Regions from separate parts of the Bradyrhizobium sp. USDA 4461 genome, predicted to be linked through region 4. Evidence: predicted binding sites of a transcription regulator. Region 4 holds the regulator's gene; each other region holds the start of a gene.

Region 1 (5,105 bases), 6.7 Mb from region 4:
TCGGACATCAGCTCCTTGGTCTCGACGCCGCCGATATGCACCATCATCCGCGCCGGCCAGCCGCACATCTCGCAGGCCTGGATACCGCGCTTCAGCGGCTCGATGCCGTGCTTGAAGATGACGTTCTCCGACATCCGCACCTTGACTCCGATCAGGAAGTCCGGGTTCTCGGCCAGCGCCATCGCGCAGGCTTCGACCTGGGCGTTGTCGATGTTGTAGAGCTCGGCCACCGGGAAGGCCGACAGGCCGTTATTGGCGATGTGGACGAAAGCATAAATCCGCGTCCGCGACTGCGCCACGATGAAGCGTCGCAGCGCCGCGAGGTTGTTGACGCCGGCATCGCCGGCCGAGACCACTGTCGTGGTGCCCTGGAATTGCACCAGCTCGTCGGCGGGAATGCCGATCGCGGACCCATAGGGGTAGACGTGGCAATGCAGATCGACGAGGCCCGGCATCACGAGCTTGCCCGACGCATCGATGATCTTGCTGGCGCGCGCGGCCGGAATCTCGTCCTCGATCGCCTCGATCAGGCCCCAGCGGATGCCGATGTCGCGCTTGCCGCGCAACGACTGGCTGGGATCGATCACGTCGCCGCTCTTGATCACGAGGTCGAACTTGTCATCCGGCCCCATCGCGGCTGCGGCCGGCCCTGCGATGGCAGCGGCGGCAGCCGATCCCGCACCTTTCAAGAAATCCCGGCGTGAAGATCCACTCACGGCAACGTCCCCCCGAACATTGATTTTTGTGGCGCGATGATGCGTCGGACTCCGGGGTTAGGCAAGTCCACCTGAACAACCGTTCAGAAAACTCTGCTTGTTCCTGAGGAACGTTTCGATGCCTGCACGGTTTTCTCGTCGCATCATTTGAGGAGGATGACATGAAAAAGATTGGTTTTGTTCTTGCGGCGATCGGCACGCTCGCAGTGGCCGTTCCGTCGATCGCGAGCGCCGAGACCGTCGTGATCAAGCGCGGCCATCACCATCATTGGGATCGCGGCTGGGGCGCGCGCGCCGAGATGCGCCGTGGTTGGCATGACCGCGGTTGGCATCGCGGCTGGCATCACGATCATGACCGCACGGTCGTGATCAGGCGCGATCGCTACTAATCACCGACACATCCAAGAGACCGACACAACGGAAAATGGCTCCTCGCGGAGCCATTTTCTTATTCTGCGTCTTGATCAGATGCTGGAGGGGCTCAATCCCACGCCGGGGCAAAGCCCGGATTGACGCAGCGCATGTCCTTGCGGAGTGCAGCGATCGCGTTGCGATCATCATCGTCGAGCTTGACCTTCAGCGCGTCGAGATTGGCCTGCTGGCTCTCCGCGCGCGAGGCCTTCGGAATCGCCGCAACGCCGTCCTGATCGAGCAGCCATTTCAGCGCCACCTGGGCTGCGGTCGCACCATGCTTCTTGCCGATCTTCGTCAGCGTCTCATCGGTCGCGAAACGGCCCTGCGCCAGCGGACAATAGGCCACCAGCGGGATCGATTTCGCGGCGAGATATGTCCGCACCGGCGTCTGGTCCAGCATCGCGTGATATTCGATCTGGTTGCAGGCGATCGGCGCCTTGATGTCCTCGACCACGATCTTGAGCAGCGCGGTGGTGAAATTGGCGACGCCGATCGCGCGGACGCGGCCCTCCTGCTTCAGCCGCATCAGCGTTTCGAACACGGCCGGCAGCTTCATGTTCTTCGACGGCCAGTGCACCAGATAGAGATCGACGTGATCGAGCCGCAGCTTCTTCAGGCTGGCATCGAACGCCGTCCGGATCGCATCCGGTGCCAGATTCTCGTGCCACACCTTGGTCGTCACATGCAGGTCCTTGCGCGGGACCTTGGAAGCCGCGATCGCCGCGCCGATCGGCTCTTCATTGGCGTACATCTCGGCGGTGTCGATGTGCCGGTAACCGAGCCCGAGCGCGCTCTCGACCGCCGCGCGGCAGGCATCGCCCTGCATGCGGAAGGTGCCGAGCCCGAGTTGCGGCAGGCTGATGCCCTGTGTCTGCAGATTTTCCATGGATAGCTCCTGACGCGTGGGACGCCGAGGAAATCGACGACGTCACGCCAGCAAATCGTTTCGTGGGAATGAAATTGGCAGGACTGCCAATGCCTAGTCTGCCCGCAAACCGGCCCTTCGGGCAAGCCGCCGCAAATCAAGATGTCGCGACGGCATTGGCGAGCTTAAATATGTTCCGCCAAGGCCTGGCCGGGCCGCGCGTCCGGCCTTGGCTCGATGTCGACCGACCAGAGATCGTGGTTGTCGACGTCCTTCAGCGTCACCGTCATCACGGCGGTCCTGCCGTCGATGTCGACGCGGCCAAAGAATTGCAGGCCGAAGCAGGGCGCGAGGTTGTCGCCCTGCTCGGCGGTGCAGCCCTTCTGGTACATCGCCTTCGGGCCGAAGGTGTTGTCGAGTGCGCCCGGCGACCAGGTGCCGGCATGCAGCGGACCGGAGACGAACTCCCAGAACGGCTCGAACTCCTGGAACACGGCGCGGTTCGGATCATAGTGATGCGCCGCGGTGTAATGCATGTCCGCCGTGAGCCACACCGTGTTGCGGACGCCGGCGCGCTTCATGAAGGACAGCAGGTCGGCGATCTCGTGCTCGCGCCGCTCGGGCGGCCCGTCGCCGAGCGCAACGGCATCGAGGCTGATGAGCCCGATCGGCAGATCCGCCGCGATCACCTTCCAGACAGCATCCGATGCCATCAGTTCGCGCTTCAGCCAGGCCAGCTGACTCTCGCCGAGGATGAACGCCTGCTCCGGATCGCCCTGCTTGTTCCAGCTGGAATCGCGGTAGGATGGCATGTCGACGATGAAGACGTCGAGCAACGGCCCGTAGGCGATCTTGCGATAGACCCGGCCGTCGCGCTCCGGCATCAGCCGCATCGGCATGAATTCGTGGAACGCACGCCGCGCCCGCGCCACCAGCTTCGAATTGCCGTCCGCGTCGTAGCCGGTCGCGTCGGCGGTGCCGATCGGCGACCAGTCATCGGCCACCTCGTGGTCGTCCCACTGCGCGAACACAGGCACTTCGGCATGGAAGGCGTGGAAATTCTCGTCGAGCCAGTTGTATTTGTAATTACCGCGAAACTGCTCAAGGGTCTCCGCGACGACGGATTTCTCAGGGGTGACGACGTTGCGCCAGACCTCGCCGTTCGGCAGCGCTTGCTCCGCGGGCACCGTGCAATCCGCATAAATATGATCGCCCGAGTGGATGAAGAAATCCGGGCGCTCGTTCAGCATGGTGCGGTAGCTGCGCAGGCCGCCGCGAGCGGGGTCGATGCCCCAGCCCTGCCCAACGACGTCGCCGGACCAGACAAAGGAGACCGAGCGGCGATCGACCGGCGCAGTGCGGAAATGCCCGATGCGGCTTTCGCCGACGAGGCCGTCGCGATCCTCGAAGCTGACGCGATAGAACAGGTCCTGCCCCGGCGGCAGGCCATCCAGCAGCAGCTTTGCGGTGAAGTCGCGCTCGGGCAGCGCGTCGGCGGTCGCGCTGCGCAGGATGGTGGCAAAGCTCTCGACCGCGGCGCATTCGATCCGCATGTGCGCGGCGCGATCGGCGCGGGCCCAGATCACGGCGGAATCGCTGGCGACGTCGCCGGACTGGATCCCTGTGATCGCGGGCCGATCCGCGGCGCGGCTTAGATAGGGCCTTGCCAGCGCCCCCAATCCCGCGAGCGCAGCCGTCGACGCCGAGCGCACCAGAAGTTGACGCCTTGTAAGGTCTCGCCCCCTTGCGGAGATCGCTGTCGGCATCGAATAACCTTCGTCGAATCGCAACGAAGGTTTTGCCTGCGCCGTTTGACTCCGCCCTGACGGTTTCTTGACTCTGCGCCGACGGTTTTGCGACGGCGGGATGACTCAGGGAAATTCTGGGAACGGCATGGGGCGCCGAGCGCTCACGCGCCTGACCCGTCATCCTGTCAGGAGGCGCCACCGGGTCCGCGCGAAGCGCGGCCCGATGACAGGCTCCGCGCGTCTCGAAGGATGAATCGGCCAGAGACGGGCCGTCGATCCTTCGAGACGCGCGCAAGTGCGCGCTCCTCAGGATGACGGTTTGGGATTAGTGCACCTCGAAAGAGAGAGGCGCGGCCGCCGCCTCTCACCGCCGCCAGTTGCAGATGCCGCCGGTGCGGCACGGCCAGGTCTGGATCCTGGTATCGCGGGCTTCGGCATCGAGCGGGTTCGAATGCCGACGCGCGAGCTTGGCGCGAGCAGGAACGTGCGCGACTGCGCGCTTCCGCTCGCGCGGTGCCGTCTCGCGCGGCGCCGTCACCCTGGTGGTCCGTACCGGCTTCTGCCGCTCGACCTTCGGCTCCTCAACCTTCGGTTCGGCGGCTGCATGCTGATCCGGCCCATGGTCGGCCTTCGCCTCGACCGGAACCGGCTCGAACTGCGCCGGCGGGCCAAGCGGCTTCGGCGACAGGACTGCGCGTGAAAGATCGAGGCTGAAGAACTCGCTCGGGCGGTAGTCGTCGGCCAACGCCACACCGCCCCATGCTAGGCACGCGGCGCAAACGGTTGCAACCAAAACGTTTTTCAGGACCGTCAAAAAGGCCTCCTGAAATCACTCGAACAGAACAGCCATCATGTAGGGGCCCGGCCGCGCGAATCCAGCCGCAGGTTGCGGGCAGGGTTACCGGTCAACCAAGGCGGCCGCGGAAAGTTCCCCTACTCGGCCGCCTGTGCCAGCGGCTGGCCGATCGCACGCTCGAGCCGCGCACATTCGGTGCGGTAGCGGGCGACGTTGCCTTCCTTGATGTGGCCGTAGCCGCGCACGAGGTCCGCAGCCTTGGCCAGCGCCACCAGGCGCGACAGATCGAGCGGCTTGTTGCCGTCGAGATGCCGCAGGATCATCGCCGAATATTCGACCGGCAGCGCGCGCTCCATTTTGCGCTCGGCGGTATAGCCGAAGATGTCGAACGCGGTGCCGCGCAGGCCCTTCAGCCCGGCCAGCAAGCCGAACGCCTTGAAGATCCACGGGCCGAACTCGCGCTTCTGCAAGCGCCCGGTGACGGGATCGCGCTGTGCCAGCAGCGGGGGCGCCAGCAGGACCTTCAAACCGGAATTGCCCTCGAACTGCTCCCGCAGCGCCTTGCT
Region 2 (5,105 bases), 970 kb from region 4:
GACGCTGATCTCGGCGATCCTGGTGCTGGGCGGCGCGCTCGCGGCCGGGCACCGTCACCGGGTCTATGATGCCGTGATCCTCAAGACGCTCGGCGCGACGCGGCCGCGATTGCTCGGCGCTTACGCGCTGGAGTATCTGATGATCGGTTTTGCAACCGCGATCTTCGGCGTCATCGCCGGTTCGGTCGCGGCCTGGCTGATCGTGACGCGGCTGATGACGCTGAGCTTCATCTGGCAGGCCGGCAGCGCCGCGCTGGTCGTGCTCGCCGCGCTGGTCGTCACGGTCGGGCTTGGGCTGGCCGGCACGCTGCTCGCGCTGAACCAGAAACCGGCCTCGGTGCTGCGGAATTTGTGACAATATGTAGCGGCGAAAGCGCCGTTTTTGCCTATCATGCTAGGCCAGAGCGACATTCGGCCGCGCGTGGAAGCTTGCGTCGGATGTGTTAATTTCCCACATACCAAACGGGTCGGATGGCCGGCTGAATGACACGGAATTAATGTTCCGCAAACCGAGCCATCTGAGATAGATTTACGACCGGCGCCGCAAATCCCTTGCGCTCCACCGGGACCAACCACGGGAATTCGACCATGTCGGACCTAGACCGCAATTACGCTTCTCCTTTCGGCCGGGCCGCCGGGCGCATTGACGCTGCGGCCGTCGACGCCGGTCTGCGCGCCTACATGCTGCGCATCTACAACTACATGAGCATCGGCCTTGCCATCACCGGCCTGGCCGCGCTCGGCGTCTACATGGGCGCGGTGACCACCGACCAGTCGGCCGCGGTCGCCAAGTTCGGCAACGCCTATCTGACGCAGTTCGGCTACGCGATGTTCGTGAGCCCGCTGAAGTGGCTGTTCATCCTCGCTCCCTTGGCGATGGTGTTCGTCATCTCGGCCGGCATCAACCGCTTGCAGCCCGCGACCGCCCAGCTCCTGTTCTGGGTGTTCTCGGCGCTGATGGGCCTGTCGCTGTCGTCGATCTTCCTGGTGTACACGCACACCTCGATCGTGCGCGTGTTCTTCATCACCGCGGCGACGTTCGGTGCGCTGAGCCTGTACGGCTACACCACCAAGCGTGACATGAGCGGCATGGGCTCGTTCCTGTTCATGGGCCTGATCGGCATCATCATCGCGAGCCTGGTCAACCTGTTCCTGGCGAGCTCGGCGCTGCAGTTCATCGTCTCGGTGGTCGGCGTGCTGGTGTTCGCGGGCCTCACCGCCTGGGACACCCAGCGGCTGAAGAACGACTACATCTACGGTTACGCCTCGCAGGGTGGCGTGATGGCAGAGCGTGCGGCGATCACGGGTGCGCTGTCGCTCTACCTGAACTTCATCAACCTGTTCACGCTGCTCTTGCAGCTGCTCGGCCAGCGCGATTAACCACCTCGAGCAAGGCAACCGATCGAAGCCCCGGCCATCTGGCCGGGGCTTTTCTTTTCGGCGGGCCGAATGGCGTAGCCCGGATGGAGCGGAGCGCAATCCGGGACTCCTCCATCCGCGGTTACAACGGCCCCGGATTGCGCTCCGCTTCATCCGGGCTACGAAGCCGCGGCCTTGCCACGCCTACACCAGCGACAGCTTGCGGTCGATCGCGAGCAGCACACGTTCGAGTTCATGGCCACGGCGCAGGATCAGACCGGTCGCCGAAATCACGCTGTACATGCCTTGCTTGCGCGCCAGCCGGGGATCCTTCTCGATCCGGTAGATCGGCATTTCCGACGCACGCCGGAACACCGAGAACACGGCGCGGTCCTTCAGAAAGTCGATCGCGTAGTCGCGCCACTCGCCGTCGGCGACCATGCGGCCGTAGAGATTGAGGATGCGGTTGAGCTCAAGTCGATTGAATGTCACGCGGTTGGGCTGGGGGGTCGCGGCGACGGGACGCGCCGCGGCGCGACTCCCGCTCGGATCAGTGTCCTCCGAGATCAAACTCATCGAGCGCCTCCTGTCATCTCGGTGACGGCGGAACCCGAATGCCGTCCACCCTTCGGGATCGTCACGAGAGTGACATGATTGCGCTAAGCGATGGGCCCTGCAAGGGGCCATTCGCAACGCAACCAGGCCTTAACCACTATTGGACGCAACGGATTGTCCGAAAAACCAGAGAGTCACGGGAACGTTAGCGGAATCATATTGCTGCCCCACTTCCGCCAATCGCCCGCCCCGCTGCCTTGCGAAAATAAAATCCTGCGTTGGCCCGGTCCTTTCGGTTCCGGATTCCTCAGCCCCCAGCCCCCCGGGGCCGTCGGGATCGGGCCTGTTCGCAGGGGAGTCAAATCCCAACACTGGGCCAACGAAAGTTGGTCCTTTTTGTTTTTGGGACCTACGGCATAGCGCACGATCGAGACGCAGGCGCAAAGCCTCGCGTCCTTCCTTTCAGCACATCACTGGATGCACGTTCGCTGTCGCTCGGCTGCGCGACAAACCATGCGACGCAAGCGCGCCCCGTGAAGCTTAGTGAAGCGAGGTGAACGCGGCGCCGAGCATCGGGCCCGGCTTGTCGCGATTGCCGTCCTGGACGTACACCGCCGCGGCATCGACGCCCTCGCGCGTGATGTTCTCCAGCGGCACCGTCCAGCTCCCGGACGACCCGTTCCAGTCACCGACCTTGAGGAGGTTGCGCACCACATTGTGGTAGGTGATCTCGCGGCCGCGGTTCTCGCCGCGCGCGATCGAGATCGGCACCGACTTCGAGATCGAGCAGATCCAGACTTCGCCGCGCGATGCGGCGGGCGACTTCGATGCCGCGACCGACACGTTGATCTGCTTGCCGGTCAGCGTCATCGTCACCGGCACCGACATCACGCTGCCGCCCTTCTCGGTATCCTTGATCGCGCTCTCGATGCCGGCGCGATCGCTGCCGATCACATGCGCGGAGCCGTTGATCACGGCCTGCGGCGTGTAGACATCGCGATCGCCGCGCATATGCGAATAGGCCTTCTGACGCGCGCTGAACCGGGAGTCGGCCAGCGTATCCTTCCAGCCGAGATAGTCCCAGTAGTCGATCGGCATGCTGAGCGCGATGACGTTGGGGTCCTTCGCAAGATCACCGATGATCTTGTCCGCGGGCGGGCAGGACGAGCATCCCTGCGAGGTGAAGAGTTCGACGACAGCACGCGGATCGGCGTGAGCGGGGCGGATGATTGCGACGATCGCGCAGATACCGAGCGCACTGGACCATCGCGAGATAGAATTATAGGCCATCATCGCTGTCATACTGCGAACCAGTCGTGATGATTTCCATCCGTAATTGTACGGAGCATGAAGTCTGTCCCTGAACTTGCGTGCCCCAAAACGCGAGAAAGCGGCCTTTTCATAGGCCGCCTTCTTTTTGGTCGCTACTCACTAAGCGGTGAGCCACCGATCACAAATCCGCGTTGAGGCATGGTCCCTCGCGGCAAACGCGAGGGGTTTGCGCGGAGACCAGACTCCAACAAACGGCCCTTAGGCCGCGAGTTTGCGCAGCACGTAGTGCAGGATGCCGCCGTTGCGATAGTAATCGAGCTCGTCCAGCGTATCGATGCGGCAGAGCAGCGGGACATCCTTCTTGGCCCCGTCGGCGGAGACGATCTCGGCGGTCAGCGTCTGGCGCGGCTTGAGATCGCCCTGCAGGCCGCGGATCGTGACCTTCTCGTCGCCCTTGAGGCCGAGCGAGGACCACGACGTGCCGTCCTGGAAGGTGAGCGGCAGCACACCCATGCCGACCAGGTTGGAGCGGTGGATGCGCTCGAAGCTCTGGCAGATCACCGCACGCACGCCGAGCAGGCGGGTGCCCTTGGCGGCCCAGTCGCGCGACGAGCCGTTGCCGTACTCGGCGCCGGCGAACACCACCAGCGGCACGCCCTCGGCCTGATACTTCATCGCGGCGTCGTAGATCGACATCTGCTCGCCGTCCGGCCAGTGCTTGGTCAGGCCGCCTTCCGGAATATTGCCGTCGGCGCCCTTCAGCATGAAGTTCTTGATGCGGATGTTGGCGAAGGTGCCGCGCATCATCACTTCATGGTTGCCGCGCCGCGTGCCGTACTGGTTGAAGTCGGCGGGGCGCACCTGGTGCTCGCTGAGGAACTTGCCGGCGGGCGAGGTCAGCTTGATCGAACCGGCCGGCGAGATGTGGTCGGTGGTGATCTTATCGCCGAACATCGCCAGGATGCGGGCGTCGACCACGTCGGTGACCGGATCCGGCTGCTTCTTCATCCCTTCGAAATAGGGCGGGTTCTGCACATAGGTCGAACCCATGTTCCAGCGATAGGTCTCGCTTTCGGTGGTCTTGATCTTGCGCCAGTTGGTATCGCCCTTGAACACGTCGGCGTACTTCTTCTTGAAGATCGTCGCGGTGACGTACTTCTTCATGAAGGCGTTGATCTCCTTGGCGGTCGGCCAGATGTCCTTGAGGAACACCGGCTTGCCGTCCTTGCCGATGCCGATCGGCTCGACCGCGAGGTCCTTGGTCACGGTGCCGGCGAGCGCATGCGCGACCACCAGCGGCGGCGAGGCGAGGTAGTTCGCCTGCACGTCCGGCGAGACGCGGCCTTCGAAGTTGCGGTTGCCGGAGAGCACGGCGGCGGCGACGATGCCATTCTCGTTGATCGACTTCGAGATGTCTTCCGGCAGCGGCCCGGAATTGCCGATGCAGGTCGTGCAGCCGAAGCCGACCAGGTTGAAGCCGACCTTGTCGAGATCGGCCTGCAGGCCGGAATTGGCAAGATATTCCGCCACCACCTGGCTGCCCGGCGCGAGCGAGGTCTTCACCCACGGCTTGGCCTTCAGGCCCTTGGCGGCCGCCTTGCGCGCGAGCAGGCCGGCGCCGATCAGCACGCTCGGGTTCGAGGTGTTGGTGCAGGAGGTGATTGCGGCGATCACGACATCGCCATGGCCGAGATCGAAGTTGCGGCCCTCGACCGCGAAGCGCTTCGATTCACCCTCGGGCTTCTTGTACTCGTTGACCAGCGCGGTCGCGAAACCGGTCGACACCGCCGGCAGCGCGATCCGGCCTTCGGGGCGCTTCGGTCCGGCCATCGACGGCACGACGTCGGCGAGGTCGAGCGTCAGCGTGGTGGTGAATACCGGATCGGCCGACTTGGCGGTGCGGAACAGGCCCTGCGCCT
Region 3 (5,105 bases), 5.6 Mb from region 4:
ACCACCGCCGCCGGCCATGCCTATACCGCAGCGCTCGATCCCGCGATCGGCGACGCGCTGATCGCGGAGATGGAAGGCGAATTGCCCGAGAGCGCCAAGATGCTGACGCCGCGCATCGCCGCCAACCGCCGTCATTTGCAGGAGCATGGCTACGTCGTCGCCTGCGGCCTGTGGAGCCCGCACATCAACGGCGTCGCAGTGCCGCTGTGGTCGCCGCAGTACCAGACCTATGTGGTCACCACGATCGGCCTGCTCTCGGCGATGTATGACGAGGCGCGGCTGCACCGCGAGGTCGCGCCGCAGATGGTCGAGCTCGCCGCCGCGCTCGGCAGCCTGCTCGAAGGCGCCGACGGCGACATCTTCAGCAACCGGATCGAGCGCAAGTCGCTTCCGGTGGCCAGCCATAACAACAATAAAATCATCAAGACGGGAGCAGTGAATGAACTGGAAGCCGGAACTCGACGACCTCGCCCGGCGCGAAGCGTTCGCGCGGGAGATGGGAGGCGTTGACAAGGTCAAGCGGCAACGCGACCAGGGCCGGCTCACGGTTCGTGAGCGCATCGACAAGCTGATCGACCGGAACAGCTTTCACGAGATCGGTGCCATCTCCGGCATCGCCGAATACGACGAGAACAACGAACTCAAGCAACTGACGCCGGCGAACTGCGTGTTCGGCCGCGCCAGGGTCGACGGCCGCACCGTGGTCGTGGTCGGCGACGATTTCACCGTGCGCGGCGGCTCGGCGGATGCATCGATCTCCGCCAAGCCGTTGATGGCGGAGGAGATGGCGCACGACTTCCGACTGCCGATCATCCGGGTGATCGAAGGCTCCGGCGGCGGCGGCTCGGTGAAGACGATCGAGACCAAGGGCGCGGCCAATCTGCCCGGCGGCGTCGGCGGCACGCGCTGGTACTGGTACACGACCGCCAACATGGCGCGGGTGCCGGTGGTCGGGCTCGGGCTCGGCTCGGTCGCGGGCCTGGGCGCCGCGCGGCTCGCGGCCACGCACTACTCTGTCATGACCAAGAGCTCGGCGATGTTCGTCGCCGGTCCGCCGGTGGTGAAGCGGCTTGGTCAGGATCTGACCAAGCAGGAGCTCGGCGGCGCCGACATCCAGACCCGCGCCGGGGCGATCGACCAGGCCGTCGAGACGGAAGAAGAGGCGTTCGACTATGCGCGGCGTTTCCTGTCCTATCTGCCGTCGTCGGTCTACGATGTGCCGCCGACCATTCCCTGCACCGACGATCCCGAACGCGCCGAAGAATCGCTTCTGAAGGCGGTGCCGCGCAATCGCCGGCAGGTCTACAAGATGCGGCCGATCATCGAGGCCGTCGTCGACAAGGGCTCGTTCTTCGAGGTCGCCGCCAATTTCGGCCGGCCGGTCATCACGGGCCTTGCGCGGATCGAGGGCCGGGCGGTGCTGGTGCTCGCCAGCGATCCCTTCCATTATGGCGGCTCGTGGACCGCGGATGCCTGCCAGAAGGTGGTGCGCTGGGTCGACTTCGCCGAGACCTTCCATCTGCCGGTGGTCTACCTGATGGATTGCCCGGGCTTCATGATCGGGCTCGAGGCCGAGAAATCGGCGACCATCCGCCACGGCGTGCGGGCGATGGCGGCCGTCAACCAGAGCACGGTGCCATGGTGCACGATCATCATCCGCAACGCCTTCGGCGTCGCCGGCGTGGTGCATCAGCCGGCCAACCGCTTCTCGATGCGCTACGCCTGGCCGTCGGCCTATTGGGGCTCGCTGCCGCTCGAGGGCGGCATCGAGGCGGCCTATCGCGCCGAGATCGACGCGGCCGCCGATCCCGCCGCCAAGCTGCGCGAGATCGAGGACCGCCTCAACAAGCTGCGCTCGCCGTTCCGCTCGGCCGAGAAGTTCTGGGTCGAGGAGGTGATCGACCCGCGCAGGACGCGCTCGCTGCTCTGCGAGTTCGCGCGCCTCGCCGAGCCGATCCGCACCGCCGGGCCGCCGCGCAACATGTCGACGCGGCCGTAGGCCGATTTCCCAATCGTCATTGCGAGCGCAGCGAAGCAATCCATTCGTCCACACGCGTTGACGGATGGATTGCTTCGTCGCTTCGCTTCTCGCAATGACGGAGGATGGACGGCGCGCCGCTATTCCGCTTCCCGATGCACGTCGTGGATCACGATGCCCATGCCGTTCTCGGGCATCTTGATCCAGTCGCGGCGCTTCAGCGAGCGCTTGGTGTCCTCGTGGCCGCTCGCCCAGTGCTCGCGCATCGAGGTGCCGGAGAATTCGTGGTCCTTGGCGTCGCCCTCATAGGCCTTCTGCTGGTAGATCAGCTGCAGCAGCGTGATCCCCGGCAGCCGGCTGTTCGCCTTCTTGAGCTGGCGCTCCTCTTCCGACAGATGATCGTCGGGGATCTTCCCGAGCGCATTGTGCAGGGCGGTGCGCAGATTGTAGGTCTTGCGATAGACGTCGGTGTTGTAGCGGGTGCGCGACGAATACATGATGTCCTTGTGCCGGGCCATCACGTCCTGGATGTCGCGCGGCAGCGCGCCGCGCGCCGAGAACAGGTCGACCTGGAACACCAGCGAATTCATGTTGTCTTCCTGGTCGAGCAGATGCTGCAGCGGCGTGTTGGAAACGATGCCGCCGTCCCAGAAATGGTCGGTGCCGACCTTCACCATCGGCAGCGCCGGCGGCAGCGCGCCGCTCGCCATGATGTGCTCGGGGATGATCTCGTCATGGGCATTGTCGAAATAGATGAAGTTGCCGGAGAGCACGTTCACGGCGCCGACCGCGAAGCGCATCTTCTTGGAATTGATCCGGTCGAAATCGACCAGCTCCAACAGTGACTCACGCAGCGGCGTGGTGTCGTAATAGCTGGTGGCGGTGCGCGCGCCGGCCGGGCTGAGCCACGGATTGGTCTGATGCGGGGTGAAGAAGCCGGGCTGCCCCAGCGTCGTCGTCAGCCATGAGCTGGTGAAGTTGCGCGCCTTGCGGAAGATGTCGCCGTCCGGCGTGTAGTGCCAGATCTTGCGGCTGGTGATGCGATCCCAGAAGGTGTGCAGCCGCTCCAGCCGCCTCGAAGGCGGATTGCCGGCGATGATCGCCGAGTTGATCGCGCCGATCGAGACGCCGCAGACCCAGTCGGGCTCGATGTTGGATTCATGCAGCGCCTGGTAGACGCCGGCCTGATAGGCCCCGAGCGCGCCGCCGCCCTGCAGGACCAGGGCGACGCGATCGCATCCCTCGGGACGCCAGCTGGGCGTGGCGTGCTCGATATCGTCAGGATGAGGGGTGCGCGCGTCCATCTCAGACACTCCAAAATTTTCGGCGAGGATTCAGGGTGCCGATGACGCCGTGATGACAATTGCGGCGCCCGCGCGTGGCGCCTCCGGCATGGCTTGCCTGCATGGTTAGCATTGGCCTCCCGCAGCGTAACGCAGGTCACGCAGGCGTCACCGAGATTACGCAGCAGCCGTAACCGAGGTCACGCAGGCGTAACCGAGGTCATGCACCTGACGGAAATCCCTCACATCGCTGTCAATCTCGGCCGCTAGCGTCCGCGCAAACGTTGCCAACAGGGGTTATTGCGATGCGCAGGGAAGATCTGTTCAAGCTTCCGTCGATGCCGGCCGCCGGTCCGAGCTATCCCGCCGGTCCGTACCGCTTCATCGATCGCGAATTCCTGGTCATCACCTATGAAACCGAGCCGGAGCTGGTCCGCGCCGCACTGCCTGAGCCGCTGGACCCGGTCGAGCAGGCCATCGTGCACTACGAGTGGATCAAGATGCCCGACAGCTCCGGCTTCGGCAGCTACACCGAGTCCGGTCTCGTGATCCCCGCGCGACTGCACGGCGAGGACGTCAACTTCGTGTGCCAGATGTATCTCGACGATGATCCGCCGATCGCCGCCGGCCGCGAGATCTGGGGCTTTCCGAAGAAGTACGCCCACCCCAAGCTCGAGATCGTCAAGGACACGCTGACCGGCACGCTGGAATACGCCGGCCAGCTCGTCGCGATGGGCACGATGGGCTACAAGCACGAGAGCATGGCGGGCAATGGCGACGCCACCCGCGCCACGCTGTCGAAGACGCAAGTCAATCTGAAGATGATCCCCGGCGTCGACGGTCATCTCGAGATCTGCCAGCTGGTGGCGATCAACCTCACCGACATCAACGTCAAGGGCTCGTGGATCGGATCGGGCCGGCTGCATCTGGTGCCGCATGTCAATGCGCCGGTCGCGGACTTCCCGGTCAAGCGCGTCGTCGGTGCGCATCATTACATCGCCGACCTGACGCTGCCGTTCGGCCGCGTCGTGCACGATTACAACAAGGAAGCCGCCGAGGCGGCGACGCCGACCGGCCTTGCGGCGGAGTAGGGCTAGCACCGGCATGGACGCCGGCCTGGCCGTGGCGGGCGGCGGCCTCAGGCCGCTGCCGGCCTCGGCTCAGCCACCGGCTTCGGTTGCGGTCGCGCGATCGCGAGCGTGATCAGCGCAGCGAAGACGCACAGCGCGCCGGCGATGAAGAACGCCGGCAGGTAGCTCTGATAGATCGTGCGCGACAGGCCGGCGCCGAACGCGGCCGCGCCGGCGCCGAGCTGATGGCCGGCAAAGATCCAGCCGAACACCAGATTGGCGCGCTCGGCGCCGAAGCGCTGCGCGGTGAGGCGCACCGTCGGCGGCACGGTCGCGATCCAATCGAGGCCGTAGAACATCGCAAACAGCGACAGGCCGTAGAAAGTGAAGTCGGAGTACGGCAGATACAGCAGCGACAGGCCGCGCAGCCCGTAATACCAGAACAACAGATAGCGATTGTCGTAGCGATCCGACAGCCAGCCCGAGATGATGGTGCCGAAGAAATCGAAGATGCCCATCGCAGCGAGCAGGCTCGCGGCCTGCACTTGCGGGATGCCGAAGTCGAGGCACATCGGGATCAGATGGACCTGGACCAGGCCGTTGGTCGAGGCGCCGCAGACGAAAAAGGTCGCGAACAGGATCCAGAACACCGACGATTTCGATGAATCGCGCAGGGTGCCGAGCGCGGCCGCCATGATCGGCGCATTGGCGGGCGGCGGCGCAGGAACGGGCGCGGTGCCCGCATCGCCGAACGGGCGCAGGCCGACGTCGCTC
Region 4 (5,105 bases):
GGCGACGCCCGAGGTGAAATCGAGATAGCGGTCGCCGTTGGTTGCGATCAGCCAGGCGCCCTCACCGCGCTCGAAGCCGAGATCGACCCTGGCGAAGACGGGAAGCAGATGCGACGAGGCGTTGGTCATGGCGTTCACTGCCGGTTTGAAGCCGACAATTGCCGCGCGCCTTGACGCCAGCGCAGCAACGGCCAGCTTCGGAAAACAAAACGGCCGCCTTTGCGGGCGGCACGTGGGCAACATTCTATGCTGCGGCGGGTCCGTGTCAATCGCCAGGAGCCGGTCCTTTGCCGGGCTTCCTGCGCTGCCGAACGAGCGCAATCCGGAGCATTCCGGTGCGGTGGAAAAGCCTCACAGCAATGCTTAACTTTGTCGGAACATGTGGACGCACGGCCGCGGACTCTTGCGCCAGAGTCACGCCATATTGTAGCGTTTGGCCTGTCGGGTACGACATCTCGTGCGGCAGTACTGGACCCTCTAAGTAGCCTTTGTGTCTCGCGTAAACGTTCGGGCGCAACACCGCGCCCGGCGAGGGCTAAGGGATTCTGGCCGCAGGGATATTTGTCCAGATTTGGCTCGCAGCGCCGCTCCAATGACTGGCCGGCGCCATGCGAAAGGAAGAATGCGATGACGGTATTGACCTGGTCCGACGATCGCGTCGAGCAGCTGAAGAAGCTCTGGGAGTCTGGCCTTTCGGCCAGCCAGATCGCAGCGGAACTTGGCAATGTGACGCGAAACGCCGTGATCGGCAAAGTGCACCGGCTCGGCCTCTCCGGCCGCGCCAAGGCACCCTCCACGGCGGCGCCGCGGCAGCGCAAGGCGCGCCCCGCCCAGCACATGATGCGAGTGGCGCGCCCGGTCTCGCGCGGCAACACCGCGCTCGCGCACGCCTTCGAGGTCGAGATGGAGCCCGATCCGATCTCGTTCGACAACGTGGTGCCGATGAGCCAGCGGCTGTCGCTGCTCGAACTCAACGAGGCCACCTGTCACTGGCCGGTCGGCGATCCCTCGAGCCCGGAATTCTTCTTCTGCGGCGGCAAGGCGCTCGCCGGCCTGCCCTATTGCGCGCATCATTCCCGCGTCGCCTACCAGCCCGCCGCCGATCGCCGCCGGCCGTCGGCGAAGCCGCAGATCAAGTAGCCCTCGGGAAAACTACGGAAGACCTGAAAAACAAATCCCCGCACAAGCGGGGATTTTTTGTGAGCGAATGAACATCAAGGGCACATAGCCCAGGTCAAGCGCACTGCGCGACGTAAGGTGAGCACACGCGCCCCTCCCCACCCTCCCCCGCAAGGAGGGAGGGAGCCGGACAGTGTGCTCACCTCACGCGATAACGAGCCGCCGCTCGTGGCGCGATGGATTGCTTCGCTCCGCTCGCAATGACGATGACGGCTCTCGCCGGAAAGGCGACTTACGGCTGCGGCTCGGCTTTCGCGAAGCGGTCGTCGAGCGCGTAGCCGGCGCCGCGCACGGTGCGGATCGGATCCTGCTCGCGGCCCGGATTGAGCAGCTTGCGCAGGCGGCCGATATGGACGTCGACGGTGCGCTCATCGATGTAGATGTCGCGGCCCCAGACGCTGTCGAGCAGCTGCTCGCGGCTGAACACGCGGCCGGGATGCTCGAGGAAGAATTCGAGCAGCCGATACTCGGTCGGCCCGAGATCGATCGGACGGCCCGAGCGCGCGACGCGGCGCTTCTCGCGGTCGAGCTCGATGTCGCCATAGGTCAGGACGGTGGCGAGCCGCTCCGGGCTCGCGCGGCGCAGCAGGCCCTTCACCCGCGCCAGGAGCTCCGGCACCGAGAACGGCTTGACGATGTAATCGTCGGCGCCGGTGGCCAGACCGCGCACCCGCTCGCTCTCCTCGCCGCGCGCGGTCAGCATGATGATCGGAAGCTGCTTGGTCTCGGGCCGCGCCCGCAGGCGGCGGCACAGCTCGATGCCGGACAGGCCCGGCAGCATCCAGTCGAGGACCACGAGGTCGGGAACGCGCTCCTTGAGGCGGGTATCGGCATCGTCGCCGCGCCCCACCGTTTCGACATCGTAGCCTTCCGCATCGAGGTTGTAGCGCAACAGCGTCGTTAGCGCTTCCTCGTCTTCGACTACCAGAATGCGTGCGCTCATCGGTCTAAGTTCTTTCTCTGTGGTGATCTGTTGCCCAGACGCAAACCGAAACACTTAGCTTCTTGAGCATAATCCCCGCGGAAACGACTTGTCGAAGACAATCCGGTTCCGCGCGTGCGGATGATGTCCTAGTTACCCGGCACAGTGGTGGCAAAATTGGTCATGTCGCCCTTCGGGCGCTTGTCGGTGATCTGCTGGCCTTCGATCATGTAGAACACAGTCTCGGCGATGTTGGTGGCGTGATCGCCGATCCGCTCGATGTTCTTGGCGCAGAACATCAGATGGATGCAGAACGAGATGTTGCGCGGATCTTCCATCATGTAGGTGAGCAGCTCGCGGAACAGCGAGGTGCAGATCGCATCGACCTCCTCGTCGCCCTTCCAGACGTTCATCGCCGCCGGCAGATCGTGCGCGGCATAGGCGTCGAGCACCGACTTGACCTGCGACAGCACGAGGTCGGTCATGTGCTCCAGGCCGCGGATCAGCTTCAGCGGCTGGAAATCGCTCTCCAGCGCCGCGACGCGCTTGCCCATGTTCTTGGCGAGGTCGCCGATCCGCTCGAGGTCGGTGGCGACGCGCATCGCGCTGACGATCTCGCGCAGATCGATCGCCATCGGCTGGCGCCGCGCGATCGTCAGCACCGCGCGCTCTTCGATGACGCGCTGCAGATTGTCGATCTCGATATCGGCGGCGACCACGCGCTTGCCGAGCGCGACGTCGCGCCGGATCAGCGCGTCGACCGACTCGGTGATCATCCGCTCGACGAGGCCGCCCATCTCGGCGACCAGGCGGGTCAACTCCTGCAGGTCGCTGTCGAATGCCTTGGCGGTGTGTTCAGAAGCCATCATCTGTCTCCTCAGCCCGGTCAGCCGAACCGGCCAGTGATGTAGTCCTGGGTGCGTCGATCGCTCGGCGAGGTGAAGATCTTGTTGGTGTCGTCGAACTCGATCAGCTCGCCGAGATACATGAAGGCGGTCTTGTCGGAGACGCGCGCCGCCTGCTGCATGTTGTGGGTGACGATCGCGATCGTGTAATCCTCGGAGAGCTCCTGGATCAGCTCCTCGACCTTGGCGGTGGAGATCGGATCGAGCGCCGAGCACGGTTCGTCGAACAGGATCACCTCGGGACGCACCGCCACGGTGCGCGCGATGCACAGCCGCTGCTGCTGGCCGCCGGACAGCGACAGGCCGGAGGCGTTCAGCTTGTCCTTGACCTCGTTCCACAGCGCGCCGCCGCGCAGCGCCTTCTCGACCCGGTCGTCCATCTCGGACTTCGAGATCTTCTCGTAGAGGCGGATGCCGAAGGCGATGTTCTCGTAGATCGTCATCGGGAACGGCGTCGGCTTCTGGAACACCATGCCGACCCGCGCGCGGAGCAGATTGAGGTCGAGCTTGGGATCGAGGATGTTGGTCTGGTCCAGCATCAGCTGGCCGACCGCGCGCTGGCCCGGATAAAGGTCGTACATCCGGTTGAAGATGCGCAGCAGGGTCGACTTGCCGCAGCCCGACGGTCCGATGAACGCCGTGACGCGGTTGGTGCCGAGCGTCAGGTTGATGTTCTTCAGCGCGTGGTGCTCGCCGTAATAGAAATTGAGGTTACGCACCGTGACTTTCGGCGGCGCGTCCGGAAGCGGCACCTGGGGAACGTGGCCCGCGACAGTCGTGGAGACGGAAAGCTCGGTCATTTTGCGGTCCTTTCGGCACCAAGGATACGCGCGCCGATATTCAACGCGAGCACGGTGAAGGTGATGAGCAGTGCGCCGCTCCACGCCAGTTCCTTCCAGTAGGCGTAGGGGCTCTGCACGAAGTTGTTGATGGTCACCGGCAGGTTGGCCATCGTCTTGGTCAAATCCCAGCTGAAGAACTGGTTCGACAGCGCGGTGAATAGCAGCGGCGCGGTCTCGCCGGCGACACGCGCGGTCGCCAGCAGCACGCCGGTGATCAAGCCGCTACGCGCAGCACGATAAGCGATCCGCTTGATCACCAGCGAACGCGGCAGGCCGAGCGCGGAGGCCGCCTCGCGCAACGGATTGGGCACCAGCAGCAGCATGTCCTCGGTGGTGCGCAGCACGACCGGGATCACGATCACGGCGAGCGCAAGACTGCCTGCGATCGCCGAGAAGCCGCGCATCGGCACCACCACCGCACCATAGATGAACAGGCCGATGATGATCGACGGCGCGCTGAGCAGGATGTCGTTGATGAAGCGGATCACCGAGGTGAGCTTGTCGTGCTTGCCGTACTCGGCAAGGTAGGTGCCGGCGAACAGGCCGAGCGGCGCGCCGATGCCGACGCCGATTACGGTCATGATGACCGAGCCGACGATGGCGTTGAGCAGACCGCCGTCGGTCGAGCCCGGCGGCGGCGTGTTCTGGGTGAACAGCTGCACGCTGAGGCCGGCAAGGCCGTTGTAGAGCAGCGTGATCAGGATCAGCGCCAGCCAGGTGACGCCGAACAGCGCCGCACCGACGCAGAGCGTGCGGATGATGATGTCGCTGCGGCGGCGGGATTTGTAGATCGGGTTCATGGCGTCACTTCCCCGCCTTCTTCTCGAGCCGCATCAGCATCAGCCGCGCGCCGGCGAGCACGAAGAAGGTCAGCACGAACAGCAACAGGCCGAGCAGGATCAGGCCGGACTGGTGCAGGCCGTCGCTCTCGGCGAATTCGGAAGCGATCGCCGCCGAGATCGTGGTGCCCGGCGCGAAGATCGACGACGAGATGCGGAACGAGTTGCCGATGATGAAGGTCACCGCCATGGTTTCGCCGAGCGCGCGGCCGAGCGCCAGCATGATGCCGCCGATCACGCCGACCCTTGTGTAGGGGATCACGACGCTGCGGACGACTTCCCAGGTGGTGCAGCCCATGCCGTAGGCGGCTTCCTTGAGCACGGGCGGCACGGTCTTGAACACGTCGACCGAGATCGCGGTGATGAACGGCAGCACCATGATGGCGAGGATCAGCGCCGCGTTGAACAGGCTGAGATA

Evidence for each region. The regulator PhoB, encoded in region 4, activates phosphate uptake and scavenging genes when phosphate is short. The targets are predictions, from matches to a motif close to TGTCATNNANCTGTCAT.
Region 1: ACVINW_RS39040 (alkaline phosphatase D family protein) is a predicted target of PhoB. The motif match lies at 3,851-3,867, and genes of this name have one in related genera.
Region 2: ACVINW_RS12200 (DUF2794 domain-containing protein) is a predicted target of PhoB. The motif match lies at 1,995-2,011, and genes of this name have one in related genera.
Region 3: ACVINW_RS34140 (acetoacetate decarboxylase) is a predicted target of PhoB. The motif match lies at 3,324-3,340, and genes of this name have one in related genera.

What each region holds. Positions count from the first base shown of each region.
Region 1 covers NZ_JBSRXM010000001.1:8,353,638-8,358,742, forward strand. The annotation lists gene ACVINW_RS39025 (amidohydrolase family protein) at 1-716, opposite strand, end outside; gene ACVINW_RS39030 (hypothetical protein) at 878-1,105, shown strand; gene ACVINW_RS39035 (aldo/keto reductase) at 1,198-2,016, opposite strand; gene ACVINW_RS39040 (alkaline phosphatase D family protein) at 2,181-3,761, opposite strand; gene ACVINW_RS39045 (hypothetical protein) at 4,108-4,494, opposite strand; gene ACVINW_RS39050 (indolepyruvate ferredoxin oxidoreductase family protein) at 4,677-5,105, opposite strand, start outside.
Region 2 covers NZ_JBSRXM010000001.1:2,602,568-2,607,672, reverse strand. The annotation lists gene ACVINW_RS12210 (ABC transporter permease) at 1-355, shown strand, start outside; gene ACVINW_RS12205 (Bax inhibitor-1/YccA family protein) at 589-1,380, shown strand; gene ACVINW_RS12200 (DUF2794 domain-containing protein) at 1,564-1,935, opposite strand; gene ACVINW_RS12195 (DUF1223 domain-containing protein) at 2,455-3,216, opposite strand; gene acnA (aconitate hydratase AcnA) at 3,445-5,105, opposite strand, start outside.
Region 3 covers NZ_JBSRXM010000001.1:7,226,953-7,232,057, reverse strand. The annotation lists gene ACVINW_RS34155 (IclR family transcriptional regulator) at 1-510, shown strand, start outside; gene ACVINW_RS34150 (acyl-CoA carboxylase subunit beta) at 440-1,999, shown strand; gene ACVINW_RS34145 (patatin-like phospholipase family protein) at 2,119-3,282, opposite strand; gene ACVINW_RS34140 (acetoacetate decarboxylase) at 3,567-4,352, shown strand; gene ACVINW_RS34135 (MFS transporter) at 4,400-5,105, opposite strand, start outside.
Region 4 covers NZ_JBSRXM010000001.1:1,629,204-1,634,308, forward strand. The annotation lists gene ACVINW_RS07705 (acetylornithine transaminase) at 1-129, opposite strand, end outside; gene ACVINW_RS07710 (hypothetical protein) at 128-367, shown strand; gene ACVINW_RS07715 (GcrA family cell cycle regulator) at 628-1,140, shown strand; gene phoB (phosphate regulon transcriptional regulator PhoB) at 1,412-2,122, opposite strand; gene phoU (phosphate signaling complex protein PhoU) at 2,251-2,967, opposite strand; gene pstB (phosphate ABC transporter ATP-binding protein PstB) at 2,988-3,806, opposite strand; gene pstA (phosphate ABC transporter permease PstA) at 3,803-4,648, opposite strand; gene pstC (phosphate ABC transporter permease subunit PstC) at 4,653-5,105, opposite strand, start outside.